One region of the Kitasatospora sp. NBC_01287 genome, then DNA from elsewhere that is predicted to be linked to it. Evidence: riboswitches for the same ligand, from Rfam matches in the RefSeq annotation. Region 1 holds a riboswitch; each other region holds the start of a gene.
The links. Region 1 has a riboswitch for thiamine pyrophosphate ahead of thiC (phosphomethylpyrimidine synthase ThiC). Riboswitches for the same ligand answer to the same signal wherever they lie in the genome.
Positions count from the first base shown of each region.

Region 2: linked by a shared signal. The riboswitch ahead of OG455_RS20735 (cytosine permease) and the one ahead of thiC (phosphomethylpyrimidine synthase ThiC) in region 1 are both predicted to bind thiamine pyrophosphate.
Region 3: linked by a shared signal. The riboswitch ahead of thiO (glycine oxidase ThiO) and the one ahead of thiC (phosphomethylpyrimidine synthase ThiC) in region 1 are both predicted to bind thiamine pyrophosphate.

Region 1 is NZ_JAPEPB010000001.1:4,670,491-4,675,626, forward strand. Features, by position in the region: gene OG455_RS19950 (AbrB/MazE/SpoVT family DNA-binding domain-containing protein) at 1-59, opposite strand, end outside; gene thiC (phosphomethylpyrimidine synthase ThiC) at 224-2,098, opposite strand; TPP riboswitch at 2,095-2,240, opposite strand; gene OG455_RS19960 (hypothetical protein) at 2,413-2,619, shown strand; gene OG455_RS19965 (flotillin family protein) at 2,832-4,316, shown strand; gene OG455_RS19970 (VC0807 family protein) at 4,594-5,136, opposite strand, start outside.
Region 2 is NZ_JAPEPB010000001.1:4,826,588-4,831,723, reverse strand. Features, by position in the region: gene OG455_RS20740 (S1C family serine protease) at 62-1,849, opposite strand; TPP riboswitch at 2,080-2,226, shown strand; gene OG455_RS20735 (cytosine permease) at 2,335-3,669, shown strand; gene OG455_RS20730 (glycerophosphodiester phosphodiesterase family protein) at 3,735-4,613, shown strand; gene OG455_RS20725 (hypothetical protein) at 4,983-5,136, opposite strand, start outside; gene OG455_RS20720 (ATP-binding protein) at 5,094-5,136, shown strand, end outside.
Region 3 is NZ_JAPEPB010000001.1:6,724,539-6,729,674, reverse strand. Features, by position in the region: gene thiE (thiamine phosphate synthase) at 1-38, opposite strand, end outside; gene OG455_RS29440 (Rv2175c family DNA-binding protein) at 35-400, opposite strand; gene OG455_RS29435 (NAD(P)/FAD-dependent oxidoreductase) at 458-1,660, opposite strand; TPP riboswitch at 1,731-1,843, shown strand; gene thiO (glycine oxidase ThiO) at 1,875-3,056, shown strand; gene thiS (sulfur carrier protein ThiS) at 3,053-3,310, shown strand; gene OG455_RS29420 (thiazole synthase) at 3,318-4,115, shown strand; gene pknB (Stk1 family PASTA domain-containing Ser/Thr kinase) at 4,219-5,136, shown strand, end outside.

The sequences.
Region 1 (5,136 bases):
CCGCACTTCTCGCGAAGGTCTGCGGGGATGGTGACCTGCCCTTTGCTGTTGAGTCGCATCTCCCACCTCGAAGTAGCACGTATTACCCCTACCACGTAATACTACTCCCGCGACCGAATCACTGACTGCGAGATGCGGACAGAGGAACCGGCCGGACGTGGCAAGGCGCCGGGCCGGGAAGCCCCCTCCTGCCTCCCGGACCAGCGCCTCGTCAGGTGGTGCCTCAGTCCGCCAGGGGCAGGTAGACCCGGTTGCCGTGGGAGGCGAACTCGGCGGACTTCTCGGCCATGCCGGCCAGCGCCTCGGCGTCGAAGTCGCTGCTGACCGCCGTGGATCCCTCGCCGTGCTCGGCGCGGATCTTCTGGCTGATCTTCATGCTGCAGAACTTCGGCCCGCACATCGAGCAGAAGTGCGCCGTCTTCGCTGGCTCGGCCGGCAGCGTCTCGTCGTGGAAGGCGCGGGCCGTCTCGGGGTCGAGGGCCAGGTTGAACTGGTCCTCCCAGCGGAACTCGAAGCGCGCGTCGGAGAGCGCGTCGTCCCACTCCTGGGCGCCGGGGTGGCCCTTGGCGAGGTCGGCGGCGTGGGCGGCGATCTTGTAGGTGATCACGCCGGTCTTGACGTCGTCCCGGTTCGGCAGGCCCAGGTGCTCCTTGGGCGTGACGTAGCAGAGCATCGCGGTGCCCCACCAGGCGATCATCGCGGCGCCGATGCCGGAGGTGATGTGGTCGTAGCCGGGCGCCACGTCGGTGGTGAGTGGGCCGAGCGTGTAGAACGGGGCCTCGTCGCAGATCTCCCGCTGGAGGTCCATGTTCTCCTTGATCTTGTGCATCGGGACATGGCCCGGGCCCTCGATCATCACCTGGACGTCGCGCTCGCGGGCGATCCGGCCCAACTCGCCCAGGGTGCGCAGCTCGGCGAACTGCGCCTCGTCGTTGGCGTCCGCGATCGAGCCGGGGCGCAGGCCGTCACCGAGCGAGAAGGTGACGTCGTAGGCGCGCAGGATGTCGCAGAGTTCCTCGAAGTTGGTGTAGAGGAAGTTCTCCTGATGGTGCGCCAGGCACCAGGCGGCCATGATCGAGCCGCCGCGCGAGACGATGCCGGTCTTGCGGCGGGCCGTCAGCGGGACGTAGCGCAGCAGCACGCCGGCGTGCACCGTCATGTAGTCGACGCCCTGCTCGCACTGCTCGACGATGGTGTCCCGGTAGACCTCCCAGCTCAGCTCCTCGGCCTTGCCGTCCACCTTCTCCAGCGCCTGGTAGAGCGGCACGGTGCCGATCGGCACGGGGGAGTTGCGCAGGATCCACTCGCGGGTGGTGTGGATGTTGCGGCCGGTGGAGAGGTCCATCACCGTGTCGGCGCCCCAGCGGGTGGCCCAGGTCATCTTCTCCACCTCCTCCTCGATCGAGGAAGTGACCGCGCTGTTGCCGATGTTGGCGTTGATCTTCACCAGGAAGTTGGTGCCGATGATGGCCGGCTCGACCTCGGGGTGGTTGACGTTCAGCGGGATGACCGCGCGGCCGCGGGCCACCTCGTCCCGCACGAAATCGGCCGCCAGGCCCTCGCGCAGCGCGATGAACTCCATCTCGGGGGTGGTGATCCCGCGCTTGGCGTAGGCGAGTTGGGTGACGGCGGCGCCGTCGCGGGCCCGCAGCGGGCGGCGCGGGCGGCCGGGGAAGACGGCGTCCAGGTTGCGCAGGTTGCCGCCGCGCGGCGAGGTGTGCTTGATCCCGTCGTCCTCCGGGCGCGCCTCGCGGCCGTCGTACTCCTCGACGTCGCCGCGCTGGCGGATCCACGGGTCGCGCAGCGGGGGCAGGCCGCGGCGGACGTCGGCCTCGAAGGCGGGGTCGGTGTACGGGCCCGAGGTGTCGTACAGCGGGACGGTGCGCTCGTTGGTCAGCACCACCTCCCGGTAGGGGACCCGCAGGTCGGGACGGGAGCCCTCGCGGTAGGCCTTGCGCCAGGCCGGCGTCGGGTACCCGGTGGTCGCGCTGGTCACGGTGGTGGGGGTGGCAGTGGACGCGTTGGTGGCGTCGGCCGCCGCGTCGGCGGCAGCCGGGCGTGCGTCGGCAGCCGGACGTGCGTCATCAAATGTGGTCATCAGACCCTCTACTCCCTACGCCGGCATTACCCGGTCCAGGTTCCTGCGGTCGGCGCAGCGTTCGGTCCATGGCCTGGGAAACGGCCACGGGCCCTTCAGCGCCCTCTCAGCCCGGTGCTCCGAGCTCCCGTCGGCAGGCGGACTTGCCTGCCCAAAGATGTGTCCCACACGGTAGCCGCAGGCCCGGGGGGTGGTCCAGTAGGGGTCCGGGCAGCGCGACGACGCCGGATCGGCACCGGGCGGGGGCGGCATTCGGACAGTGCGTCAGACTGGGAGGACGCCGACGACGGCGGGACGGAAGGGGGAGTGGTCGCGTGATCGGATACCTGGGACGGGTGACCGGCAAGGTGGGGCCGGGCCTGGTCGGCGAGGTGATGGTGCACGTGCCGGAGCGGCAGAGCACCGAGGCGTTCCTGGCCTACCTGGCGCTGCCGGGCGAGGCGCTGCCGGTCGGCACACCGGTGCTGGTGGTCGAGTACCAGCCGCCGCGCACGGTGTACGTCGCCCCGGCGGGCCCCTGAACCACGGCAACTCGGCCGGCACACTGCGTCGCCTTCCGGCCACCGAGGTCCACGCCGGGTGACCACCTGTCACAGCCTCGCGGGACACGCCGCGCCGGACTGGCCAACTGATCGAAACAGGCGCAGAATCTCGACTCGCCACCGCGTTCCGCGCAATCCTGCACAACCGAGCGCAGCCACGGAGCGGTGTGCCCTGAAGGGGGAAAAGGCCGATGTTGATCGGCACCATCGCGGGGATCGTCGCCGCGGCAGTCGTGATTCTGATCGTGATCTTCAAGATGTGCTGGCGGGTCGCCGAGCCGAACGAAGCACTGATCATCTCCGGTTCCAAGCACCGCACCGAGGGCCTCGCCGACGGACTCGGCTTCCGGGTGGTGACCGGGCGGGGGACCCTGGTGACCCCCGGCATCCAGGTGGTCCGCAAGCTCTCGCTCGACCTCAACGAGGCCGACCTGGACGTCGAGTGCGTGACCTCGCAGGGGATCCCGGTCCAGGTCAAGGGCGTGGTGATCTTCAAGGTGGGCGACGACACGGTGTCGATCGCCAACGCCGCGCGCCGCTTCCTGGACCAGCAGAAGATGATGGGCCAGCGGGTCCACAACGTCTTCGCCGGTCACCTGCGCTCCATCGTCGGCGGGCTGACGGTCGAGGAGATGATCCGCGACCGCGAGCGCCTGACCGGGGAGACCCGGGCCGCCTCCGGGGCCGAGATGGAGAAGCTCGGCCTGATCATCGACTCGCTGCAGATCCAGGAGATCCTGGACCCGACCGGCTACATCAAGAACCTGGCCGCCCCGCACGCCGCCGCCGTCCAGCGCGACGCGCGCATCGCGGCTGCCTCGGCCGACCGGGAGGCCACCGAGGCGGAGCAGGAGGCGTTCGCCCGCAAGGCCGAGGCCACCCGCAACTCCGGTATCCAGCAGGCCGGCTACCAGGCCGAGATGGACACCGCCGCGGCCCGCGCGCTGCAGGCCGGCCCGCTCGCCCAGGCCGCCTCCCGGCAGGAGGTCGTGGTCCAGGAGACCAAGGTCGCCGAGCTGGAGGGTCACCGCAAGGAGCAGCAGCTGCAGGCCGAGGTCCGCAAGCCGGCCGACGCCCGCGCCTACGAGACCCGCACCAAGGCCGAGGCCGACCGCGACGCGCGCATCTCGGCCGCCCAGGCGCAGGCCAAGGAGACCGAGCTCAAGGCGGGCGCCGAGGCGAACCGGGTGAAGATCGCCGCGCTGGCCGAGGCCGAGGCGACCAAGGCGCGCGGTCTGGCCGCCGCCGAGGCGACCCGGGCCACCGGTCAGGCCGAGGCAGCCGCGGCCGAGGCCAAGGGTCTGGCGACGGCCGAGGCGGCCCGCGCGCTGGGTCTGGCCGAGGCCGAGGCGATCAAGGCCCGGGCGGCCGCGCTGGCCGAGAACCAGGAGGCCGTGGTCGCCCAGCAGTTGGCCGAGAACTGGCCGGAGATCGTCCGGGCGGGAGCCGAGGCCTTCGGCAACGTCGAGCACATGGTGCTGCTCAACGGCGCCGAGGGGATGGGCGAGATGTTCGCCAAGGCGCTCACCATGGGCGGCACCGGCCTGGGGCTGGCCCGCCAGCTGCTCGGCTCGATGAGCCCGGCCGCCGAGAGCGCGGACGAGGCGGCCAGGCCGAGCACGGCCGCCGCCACCACCACGCACGCCATCCCGCTCCAGGCGGACCCGACCGCCTGACGCCGGACAGCGGGACGGTGTGGCCCGCTCCGCCTTCGGGCGGGGCGGGCCACACCGCTTCGGGCGGGAGGTGCCCCCATGGGGTCGGCGCCGGAGATCCGCACCGCCGTGCGGTGCAGCTCCTCGGCGATCACCCGCAGCTCCTCGTGCACCACGGCGGGGTCGAAGTCCTCGCGGGAGATCCCGTCGCCGGGGCGGAAGCCGGTGTCGTAGTCGATGCCCTTGCCGCGCATGGTTCTTCTTCCGGTCTGGTCGGAGCGGTGGGCGGGGCGGGGTGTCAGGCCTGCTCGGTGAGGAGCTTCTTCATCCGCTCGGTGCTCGGCCCGGAGAGCACGCTCGCCACCCCGATCGCGCCGATCAGGAAGACGGTGGGCAGCCAGACCATGGTGGTCAGCGGCAGCGTGTAGGCCCCGACCACCCGGGCCGCGCACTCCAGCAGCAGCGCCGCGCCCCAGATCACCGAGTGCCGCAGCGCGTGGCGGCGGAAGACGTCGCTGGAGGCGGACAGCCGCTCCCAGGCGGCCTCGCGCGCCGTGTCGCCGCCGGTCAGGAAGGGGCGCAGACCCATCGCCATCAGCGGCTTGCCGCGCAGCGCGGAGAAGAGGATGCCGGCGCCGATCGCGCTGCTCACCAGGCCGTCCTTGGCGATCATCAGCCGAGGGTCGCCGGTGAGGAAGGTGGTGACGATGCCCGCCACGTTGACCACCAGCATCAGGCCGGCCAGCGCGTTGGCCTCGCGCCGGCGGGTCAGTGCGTAGAGGGTCCGCGCGGCCGGCACCACGCTGCTGACGATCAGCGCGGACAGCAGGCTCAGGCCGAA
Region 2 (5,136 bases), 160 kb from region 1:
GGTCAGCCTAACGGGTCCGCGGGGGTTCGGTGCACCGGTTTGCGGCTGGGCGGGACGGGGGTTACTGGTCGCCGGAGCGGCTGCCCAGGGTGACGCTGGTGTGGCCGGAGGTGCCGTTGCGGGTGTAGTCGACGTCCACCTTGTCGCCGGGGGCGTGCGTCCAGATGGCGCTGACCAGGGCGGGACCGTTGTCGATGATCTCGCCGCCGAGCTTGGTGATCACGTCGCCCGGCTTCAGGCCGGCCTGGTCGGCAGGGCCGCCGGGGGTGACGGCCGGGGTGCCGCCGACCGGGGAGGTCATGATCTGCGCGCCGTCCCCGCTGTAGTCGTCGTTGCGCAGCACGCCGAGGGTCGCGTAGACCGGGGTGCCGGTGGTGATCAGCATCTGGGCGACCCGCTTGGCCTGGTTGATCGGGATCGCGAAGCCGAGGCCGATGCTGCCGGCCTGGCCGCTGCCGCTGGAGTTGGACTGGATCGCCGAGTTGATCCCGATCACCTGGCCGCTCGCGTTGAGCAGCGGGCCGCCGGAGTTGCCCGGGTTGATCGAGGCGTCGGTCTGCAGCGCGTTCATGTACGAGGTCTGGGTGCTGGCCTGGTCACCGGAGGCGACCGGGCGGTTCTTGGCGCTGATGATGCCGGAGGTGACGGTGCTCTCCAGGTCGTACGGCGCGCCGATGGCGATCGACACGTCGCCGACCGCGACCTGGTCGGAGTCGCCCAGCGGGAGCGGGGTGAGCTTCTCGCTCGGCTGCGCGTCCAGCTTGACCACCGCGAGGTCGTAGCCCTTGGCCTTGCCGACCACCGAGGCGGGGTAGGTGTTGCCGTCGGAGAACTTGACGCTCAGCTTGCCGCCGTTGTCCGCCGGGGCGACCACGTGGTTGTTGGTCAGGATGTGGCCCTGGGTGTCGAAGATGAAGCCGGTGCCGGTGCCGGACTCCGAGCTGCCCTCCGCCTTGATGGTGACGGTGCTGGGCAACGCGGTGCCCGCGATGCCGGCCACCGAGTCGGGTGCCCGGTTGAGCGCGACCTGGTTGTTGGCGCTGGTGGTCGTGGTGCTGGAGCGACTGTTGCCGGTCAGGGCGGACGAGCCGGAGCTGCCGTTGCCCTTGAGCGCCGCGCCGGCCACCCCGCCCGCGACACCGGCCACCAGGGCGACCGCGGCGATCAGCGCGATCAGCGAGCCCTTGCCCTTCTTGCGCGGCGCGGGCGGCGGGGCGAAGCCGCCCGGGTACTCGCCGGGGAACTCCGGTCCGCCGGGGTAACCGGGGACGCCGCCCTGCGGGTGGCCGGCGAACTCCGTCCCCTCCGGGTAGCCGGGCAGGCCCTGCTGCGGGGTCGACCAGGCATCGCCGATCGGGGTGCCGGCGCCGAACGGGTGGTGCTGCTCGCCCTGCGGGGCCCCGGCGGCCGGCAGGCCGGGGGTGATCGGGGCGCCGCCCACGGGCGGGGCGGCGAGCGGGGCCGCGGGGGCCGCGTACGGGTTGGCGGGCGGCTCGACGGCGGGCGCCGACGGGACCGGCGGCGGGGCGTCCAGGTAGCCGGGCGCGGCCGGCGGCGGCGCGTCCAGGTAGGTCCTGGCGGGCTCGGCGGGCGGCGCGGCCGGGGTCGGCTCCGGGGCGGGCACCTTGGTCAGGGCCAGGGTCGGCTGCGGTGCCACGGGCCGCTCGGGCGCGCTCGCGTCCGCCACGCCCGGGTCCGCCGCGGGCAGGACCATCGTCGGCTCGCTCGCCGCGGGCTCGGTGCCCGCCCGGGGGTCACCGACCGCCGAAGTGCCCCCCGGCTCGCCGTGCCCGCTGGAGAGCTGCTCCCCCTGCGGACCGGTGGAACCACTCTCGTGCTCGGTGCTCACGGACGACCTCCATAGCTGACAGGGACCTTGGCCCCTAGTTTTTCCTATGCCCGATCTGGTTGCCGTAAGGGGCCGCCTGAAGAACTGGTAAGAATCCTTAGACGGACCGAACAGGCCCCCGTTCGCCCTGCTCGCGACACCCGAACGGCCTCCCCGAGGCGTTCCGCGATCCGGACGGCGCACTGCCGTGCCTTGGCGTAATCCAAGCGCCGGGCTACCCTGTCGCTTCCTGATCGACACGCGGGAGCTTGGACCCACCAGGCTGAGAGTGCGCTGATCGACCGTACGCCATGGCGGTGACGCCGGTGCGGTCGAGGGAGTGCTGACCGCCGGAACCTGTCCGGGTAATGCCGGCGTAGGGAGTCCTGGCCATGACGGCTGCTTCGCCTTCCCCATCTTCGCCTTCCCCGTCGTCACCCTCCTCGTCCTCCTCGCCCTCCTCGCCCTCGTCGCCCTCGTCGTCCTCGTCGTCCTCGTCGACGGCGGTGCTCGAACCGCGGGCCGCGGCCGGCCACGCCGAGGCACCGCTGGTGCTGGACACCGCGCCGCCGCGCACCCTGGGCTTCAAGGACCAGTTCGCGCTCTGGGCCAACCTGGGGATCAGCCTGATCGGCTTCACCAGCGCCGCCACCGTGCTGGGCCAGCCCGGCAGCGAGCTCTCCTTCACCGCGGCGCTGACCGCGATCGTGGCGGGCACCGTGATCGGCACCGCGATGCTGGGCGTGGCCGCGCTGATCGGCGCCCGCACCGGCGCGCCGGCCATGGCCGTGCTGCGCGGGCTCTTCGGCACCCGGCTCTCCTACGTGCCGACCGTGCTGAACATCGCGCAGTGCGTGGGCTGGGGCGTCTACGAGCTGATCGTGATCGCCTGGGGTGCCCAGACGGTGGCCGGTACCCAGGGCTGGCGCTGGCTCTTCGTGGTGCTGGCCGGCCTGCTGACCACCGTGCTGACGATCTGGCCGCTGGGGTCGATCGCGGCGCTGCGCAAGTACGTGGCGATCGCGGTGGGCGTGGCGATGGTCTACTACACCGTCCAGCTGGGGCGGCAGGGCTGGCCCGACCCGGGAGCCGGCAACTGGCACGGCTTCCTCGGCGCGACCGACGCGATCATCGCCGTCTCGATCTCCTTCGTGCCGCTGGCCGCCGACTACACCCGGCACTCGCGCACCGGGCGGGCCTCCTTCTGGGGGACCTTCTCCGGCTACACCGTGGCCCAGGTCTGGTGCTACCTGCTCGGCCTGATCGCGCTGCTCCAGTCGCACGGCAACGCCGACAACCTGCTGGACTCCTTCACCGGGGTGACGGCCGGCTGGGCCTTCCTGCTGGTCCTGGTGCTGCGCGAGGCGGACCAGTCCTTCGCCAACGTCTACTCGACCGCCATGTCGGTGCACAACCTCTTCCCGAGGGTCGACCGGCGGCTGCTGACCGGCGGGATCGGCCTGCTGGTCACCGTGCTGGCGCTGCGGATCACCGAGTTCACCAACTCCTACTACGCCTTCCTCGGGCTGATCGGCTCGGTCTTCGTGCCGCTGCTCGCGGTGCTGGCCGCCGACTACTTCCTGGGCCGCGGCCGGCGCGGCTGGGACATGTCGCAGCAGGCACCGGCCCGGCCACTGATGCTGCTGCCGTGGGCGTTGGGCCTGTGCACCTACCAGTTCCTGGCGCCGACCCAGCACGCCGGACCCTGGACGCGCTTCTGGACGGACACCCAGTCCTGGGCGCACTTCACCCCGCAGGAGTGGACCTCCGCCTCGCTCTTCTCCTTCCTGGTCGCGGGCCTGCTGACGCTGGGGCTGAACCGGCTCTCGGACACCGCCTGACCTGCGGAACCCGGCGTTGGGGTGCTCGTCGCGTCCGGGTCACCCGGGCCGCTTAGGGTGGTGCCGTGACGACTCCCGACCTCTCCGCCGCCGACCCCGCCCGCACCGCACCGGGGGTCCAGGTGGTCGCCCACCGCGGCTCCTCGGCCGCGCTGCCCGAGCACACCCTGGCGGCCTACCGGCGGGCGCTGACCGAGGGGGCCGACGCGGTCGAGTGCGACGTCCGGCTGACCAGGGACCGGCAGCTCGTCTGCGTGCACGACCGGACCATCGCCCGGGTCTCGGACGGCGGGCGCAAGGTGGTCTCCACGCTCACCCTGGCGGAACTGGCGGCGCACGACTTCGGCTCCTGGAAGCCGGTCGCCGACGAAGCACCAGCGGGCCCCGGCCGCCCCACCGGTGACGGCGGCGCGGCGGATCCGGAGCGGCACTCGGTGCTGAGGCTGGAGTCGCTGCTGGAGCTGGTCGCCGACTGCGGACGCCGGGTGGACCTGGCGATCGAGACCAAGCACCCGGTGCGCTACCGGGGCGCGGTGGAGGCCGAGCTGGTGCGGATGCTGCGCCGCTTCGGGATCCAGGGCGCGCCGGCCGGCGAGGGCGACCCGGCGCGGCCGCACGCCAGGCTGATGAGCTTCTCCGGGCTGGCGCTCGGCCGGCTGCGGGACTCGGCACCGGAGTTTCCCCGGGTCTTCCTCTTCGAGCACCCCTCGCTGCTGCGCCTGTGGCCCGGCGCCGGGCTGCCGGCCGGCGCGGTGATCGCCGGACCGGGCATCGAACTGGTCCGCCGCAAGCCGGAGTTGGTGACCCGGTTGCGGGCCGCCGGGCACCGGGTGCACGTCTGGACGGTGGACCGCCCCGAGGACGTCGCGCTCTGCCTGGAGCTCGGTGTCGAGGCGATCATCACCAACCGCCCCCGGGACGTGCTGGACCAGCTGGGCCGCTGATCGACCGTCCCATCGGACACACCCGCCACACCCGCCACACCCGGACCGTCCACCGCACGGCCACCGCATCACCTCGTGCGGCCGCCGTCCGCGCCCGCGCCCACTGCGCCGATTTGGCGTACGCGGGCGCGAAACCGGGTGGCGCACTGGCCGACGCGGACGGAATCCGCCCCCTCGATTGACGCAGCGTAAGCAGCTAATCACCTTTTGCGCACAGCGTGTTGCGCCAACCTCGGCGACTTCACAATTGACGGACCACGAGCGAGTCAACCCGTTTCCGGCGCATTCCCCCGGGGCATCCATCCCTCGGCAAACGCTGAAGGAGGTCCGGGGGTGGCGTTGATGGTGGCGCGTGAAGTGCCGACTTCATCAACCATGGCGGTGCCGCACGGCCCGGCCAGTGTCGGGGCCGCCCGGCGCCGGCTGCGGCGTGATCTGGGCGATCGCGAGGTGCCCGATACCGTCATCGATGACGCGGTTCTGATCCTTTCCGAACTGCTCAGCAATTCCTGCCGCTATGCGC
Region 3 (5,136 bases), 2.1 Mb from region 1:
GCGGCCAGCTTCGCGCGGTACTCGGCGCCCGCCGTCACAGGGACATCGCCTGGGCGCGCCGCTTCACCTCGGTGCCGCGGTTCTCCCGCAGCGCCTGGATCGGGCTGCCCGGCAGCGAGGGGTCCTCGGTGAAGAGCCACTCCAGGATCTCCTCGTCGGAGAACCGGCCGTCGCGCAGCACGGTCAGCGTCCCGGCCAGGTGCTTGACCAGGCCGTCGTCCTCGATGAAGGCGGCCGGGACCTGGAGCGACCGGTTGGGGCCGCGGCGCACCGCGATCAGCTTGTGGTCCTTGACCATCTGGCGGACCTCGGTGACCAGCACCCCCCAGCGCTCGGAGATGTCGGGCAGGTAGGTCCAGTCCTGGACCAGGGATTCGATCTTGGATTCCGTCTCACTCACAGCACCAGCCTGCCACCTCGCCGGGCCCCGGCGCACCACGCACCCGCTCGGAGCGCCTCAGCGCACGGCCGACTTGAGCGGCACGGCGGGGTCGGCGGCCAGCACCGGGTCCAGCTCGCGGCCCTGGTCGATCAGCCGCCGTGCCTGGGCCAGGTCGCGCGGGCGGTCCACGGTCAGCACCGCCACCGGCCGCCCCTCGCGCAGCCAGAGCGCGCTCCACCCGGGGTCGGCGGGCGAGCCGCGCCGCAGCAGCAGGTCGCCCGCAGCGTGCCGGCCCGCGTACTGCACCATCCGCCCGAACTGCTCGGACCAGAAGTACGGCACCGGGTCGTACGGGGCCGCCGCGCCCAGCAGCCCGGCCGCCACCGCCCGCCCCGAGTGCAGCGCGTGGTCCCAGTGCTGCACGGTGACCCGCCCGCCGTACCGGGTGGAGGGGTAGCCCGCGCAGTCGCCGGCCGCCCAGACCCCGGGCAGCGAGGTGCGCAGCGCGGCGTCGGCGAGGATCGCGCCGGCGGCGTCCAGCTCGATGCCGGAGCCGGCCAGCCAGGCGGTGTCGGGGCGGGCGCCGACGCCGATCACCACCTCGTCGGCGGGCACCGTCTCCCCGTCGGCCAGGTGCACCGCGCCGGGCACGATCCGGTCCACCCGGGCGCCGAGCCGCAGCTCGACCCCGGCCTCGGCGTACCAGGCCCGCATCGGCTCGGTCAGCTCGGCCGGCAGCGCGCCCGGCAGCGGCTCCCCGGCCGCCTCCAGCACGGTGACCCGGCAGCCGAGCAGGCGTGCGGCGGTCGCGGTCTCGGCGCCGATCCAGCCGGCGCCGACCAGTACCAGGTGGGCGCCGGGGCGCAGGACTGCACGCAGTGCGAGCGAATCGTCGACGGTGCGCAGCACCCGGGCGGCCTCGTCGCCGGGCAGCCGCACCGGCCTCGCGCCGGTGGCGATGACCAGGCGGTCGTAGGGCAGGTCGCCCGCGTCGGTACGCAGCGTGCCCGGGGCCAGCCCGGTGGCCCGGCGGCCGGTCAGCAACCGGACGTCGAGCGCCTCCCAGTCCAGGTCGAAGGCGGTCGCGGCGACCTTGCCGAGGAGCACGTCCTTGGAGAGCGGCGGCCGGTCGTAGGGGCGGTGCGGCTCCGCGCCGACCAGGCTCAGCGGCCCGCTCCAGCCCGCCTCCCGCAAGGCCACCGCGCACTGCGCGCCCGCCAGCCCCGCGCCGACCACGACCACCCGATCCGTGCTCCTCAGCTCTTCCACCTGCAGCACTGTAGCGATCCCGGCGGCGTCCGCCGAGTGGTCGTGCCTTCAGTCCGCCCGTCACCCGGCGTTATGGTGGGGGCATCCTCACGGGAGCCCGGTGCACCGGGCTGAGAGGCGGGCTACGGCGGCCCGCGACCGTCCGAACCTGATCCGGGTCATGCCGGCGAAGGGAGAACCGGTCCTCTTGTCACGCACCAATGACTTGTCGCACACCAATGCCTTGTCTCGCGCCAACGCCTTGTCTCGCACCGAGGACGACGCACCGACCGACGTGCTGGTGATCGGCGGCGGCATCATCGGCCTGGCGGTCGCCTGGCGCACCGCGCAGCGCGGGCTGCGGGTGGCCGTGGTCGACCCGGCCCCCGGCGGCGGTGCCGCGCGGGTCGCGGCGGGCATGCTGGCCCCGGTCACCGAGCTGCAGTACGGCGAGGAACCGCTGCTGCGCCTGGGCATGGCGTCCAACGAGCGGTACGCCGCCTTCACCGCCGAGCTGACCGAGCTGACCGGCCTGGACACCGGCTACCGCGTCACCGGCACGCTGGCGGTCGCGCTGGACGCCGACGACAAGGCCGAGCTGAGCGAGCTGCACGCCTTCCACCAGCGGCTCGGCCTCGCCTCCGACTGGCTGAGCGGCCGCGAGGCCCGCCGGCTGGAGCCGATGCTGGCCCCGGGGGTGCGCGGCGGCCTGCTGGTCACCGGCGACCACCAGGTGGACGGGCGGCGGCTGGCGGCGGCGCTGGTGCGGGCCTGCGAGCTGAGCGGTGTGCTGCTGCACCGGGCCGAGGCCGTCGAGCTGCTGGTCGAGGACGACCGGGCGACGGGCGTGCGGCTGGGCACCGGCGAGCGGCTGCTCGCCGCTCGGACCGTGCTGGCCGCGGGCGCGCGCAGCCACCTGCTACCGGGCCTGCCGCCCGGGGTGCTGCCCGCGATCCGCCCGGTCAAGGGCCAGATCCTGCGGCTGCGGATCCCGGCCGCCTACCGCCCCTTCCTCTCCCGCAACGTGCGCGCGGTGGTGCGCGGCGGCCACCTCTACCTGGTGCCGCGGGCGGACGGCGAGCTGGTGGTCGGGGCGACCACCGAGGAGCAGGGCCACGACACCACCGTCACCGCGGGCGGCGTCTACGAGCTGCTGCGCGACGCCCACGAGCTGGTCCCCGGGATCACCGAGCTGCCGCTGGTGGAGACCGGCGCGGGCCTGCGCCCCGGCTCGCCCGACAACGCCCCGCTGCTGGGGCCCACCGCGCTGCCCGGACTGGTCGCCGCCACCGGCCACTACCGCAACGGCGTGCTGCTCACCCCGGTCACCGGCGACCTGCTCGCCGAGTACCTGGCCGACGGCACGCTGCCCGAGCGGGCCGCCCCGTTCTCCCCCGACCGCTTCGCCCTCAGGAGCCTGGTATGAGCCTGATCCCCCCGGCCGTCCCCGTGACCGGCCCCCCAGCCGTCCCCGTGACCGTCCCCCTGACCGTCAACGGCGAGCCGCGCGAGGTCAGCGGCGGGGCCACCCTCGCCGAGCTGGTCGCCGAGCTGTCCAAGGCCCCCTCCGGGGTGGCGGCCGCGGTCAACGAGGCCGTGGTGCCGCGCGGTTCGTGGGCCGGCACCCTGCTGGCGGCCGGCGACCGGGTGGAGATCCTCACCGCCGTGCAGGGAGGCTGACGCCGCGATGGCCGACGACCTGCTGACGATCGCCGACACCACTTTCACCTCCCGCCTGATCATGGGCACCGGCGGGGCGCCCAGCCTGGAGGTCCTGGAGCAGGCGCTGCGCGTCTCGGGCACCGAGCTGACCACGGTGGCGATGCGCCGGGTCAAGGCCGACACCCAGGGCTCGGTGCTGGACGTGCTGGTCCGCAACGGCATCCGGATCCTGCCCAACACGGCCGGCTGCTTCACCGCGGGCGAGGCGGTGCTGACCGCCCGGCTGGCCCGCGAGGCGCTCGGCACCGACTGGGTGAAGCTGGAGGTGATCGCCGACGAGCGGACCCTGCTGCCGGATCCGATCGAACTCCTGGACGCCGCCGAGACGCTGGTGGACGAGGGCTTCACCGTGCTCCCCTACACCAACGACGACCCGGTGCTGGCCCGCAAGCTGGAGGACGTCGGCTGCGCGGCGATCATGCCGCTGGGCTCGCCGATCGGCTCGGGCCTGGGCATCCGCAACCCGCACAACTTCCAGCTGATCGTGGCGGGCGCGGGCGTCCCGGTGATCCTGGACGCCGGCGCGGGCACCGCCTCGGACGTGGCGCTCGCGATGGAACTGGGCTGCTCGGCGGTGATGCTGGCCTCGGCCGTGACCCGCGCGCAGGACCCGGTGCTGATGGCGGACGCGATGCGCCGGGCCGCTGAGGCCGGGCGGCTGGCCCACCGGGCCGGGCGGATCCCGCGCCGCTTCCACGCCGAGGCCTCCTCGACGATGGCCGGGCGCGCCGACCTGGACCACCGGGAGCGGCCCGCCTTCTGACGGCCCGTCCGGCACCGTTCGCCCGCACTGATGACCAACCGTCGTATTGAATTATGACGGCCAGGTCATCCAACCGTGTTCTGTCCGCCCCTACACTCCTCTGGTGGACACGACCTTGAACGATCCTCCGCCTTCCGCTTGGGGGGACCCCCATCTCGGGACGCTGCTCGACGGCCGCTACCGGGTCGAGGAGCGCATCGCGGTGGGGGGCATGGCCACGGTCTACCGGGGCACCGACACCCGGCTCGACCGGGTGCTCGCGCTCAAGGTGATGCACCCCGCGCTGGCCGGGGACGCCGGGTTCACCGACCGCTTCATCCGGGAGGCCAAGGCCGTCGCCCGGCTCTCCCACCCCAACGTGGTCAACGTCTTCGACCAGGGCGCGGACGGCGGCTCGGTCTTCCTGGCCATGGAGTACGTGCCCGGGCGGACCCTGCGCGACCTGCTGAGCGACCGCGGCGCGCTCTCGGTGCGGGCCGCGCTCGACGTGCTGGAGCCGGTGCTGGCCGCGCTGGGCGCCGCGCACCGGGCCAACCTGGTGCACCGGGACGTCAAGCCGGAGAACGTGCTGATCACCGACGGCGGCCTGGTCAAGGTCGCCGACTTCGGCCTGGTCCGGCTGCTCTCCGGCGCGGACGCCCAGATCACCGACACCACCACGCCCGGTGTGATCATGGGCACGGTCTCGTACCTGGCCCCCGAGCAGATCCAACCCTCCAGCGCCACCGACCAGCGGGTGGACGTCTACGCGGCCGGCATCATGCTCTACGAGCTGCTGACCGGCAGCAAGCCCTACGTCGGCGACAACCCGCTGCAGGTGATCTACCGCCACCTGCACGAGGACGTGCCGGCGCCCTCGCTCGCCGTGCCGGGACTGGCCCCGGAGCTGGACGCGATCGTCGCCGCCGCCACCGCCCGCGACCCCGGGGCCCGGCCGTGGGACGCGGTCGAGCTGCTGGCCGCGGTGCAGCGGGCCCGGCGCGCCCTCACGCCCGCCCAGCTGGACGCCGAGCCGCCCGCC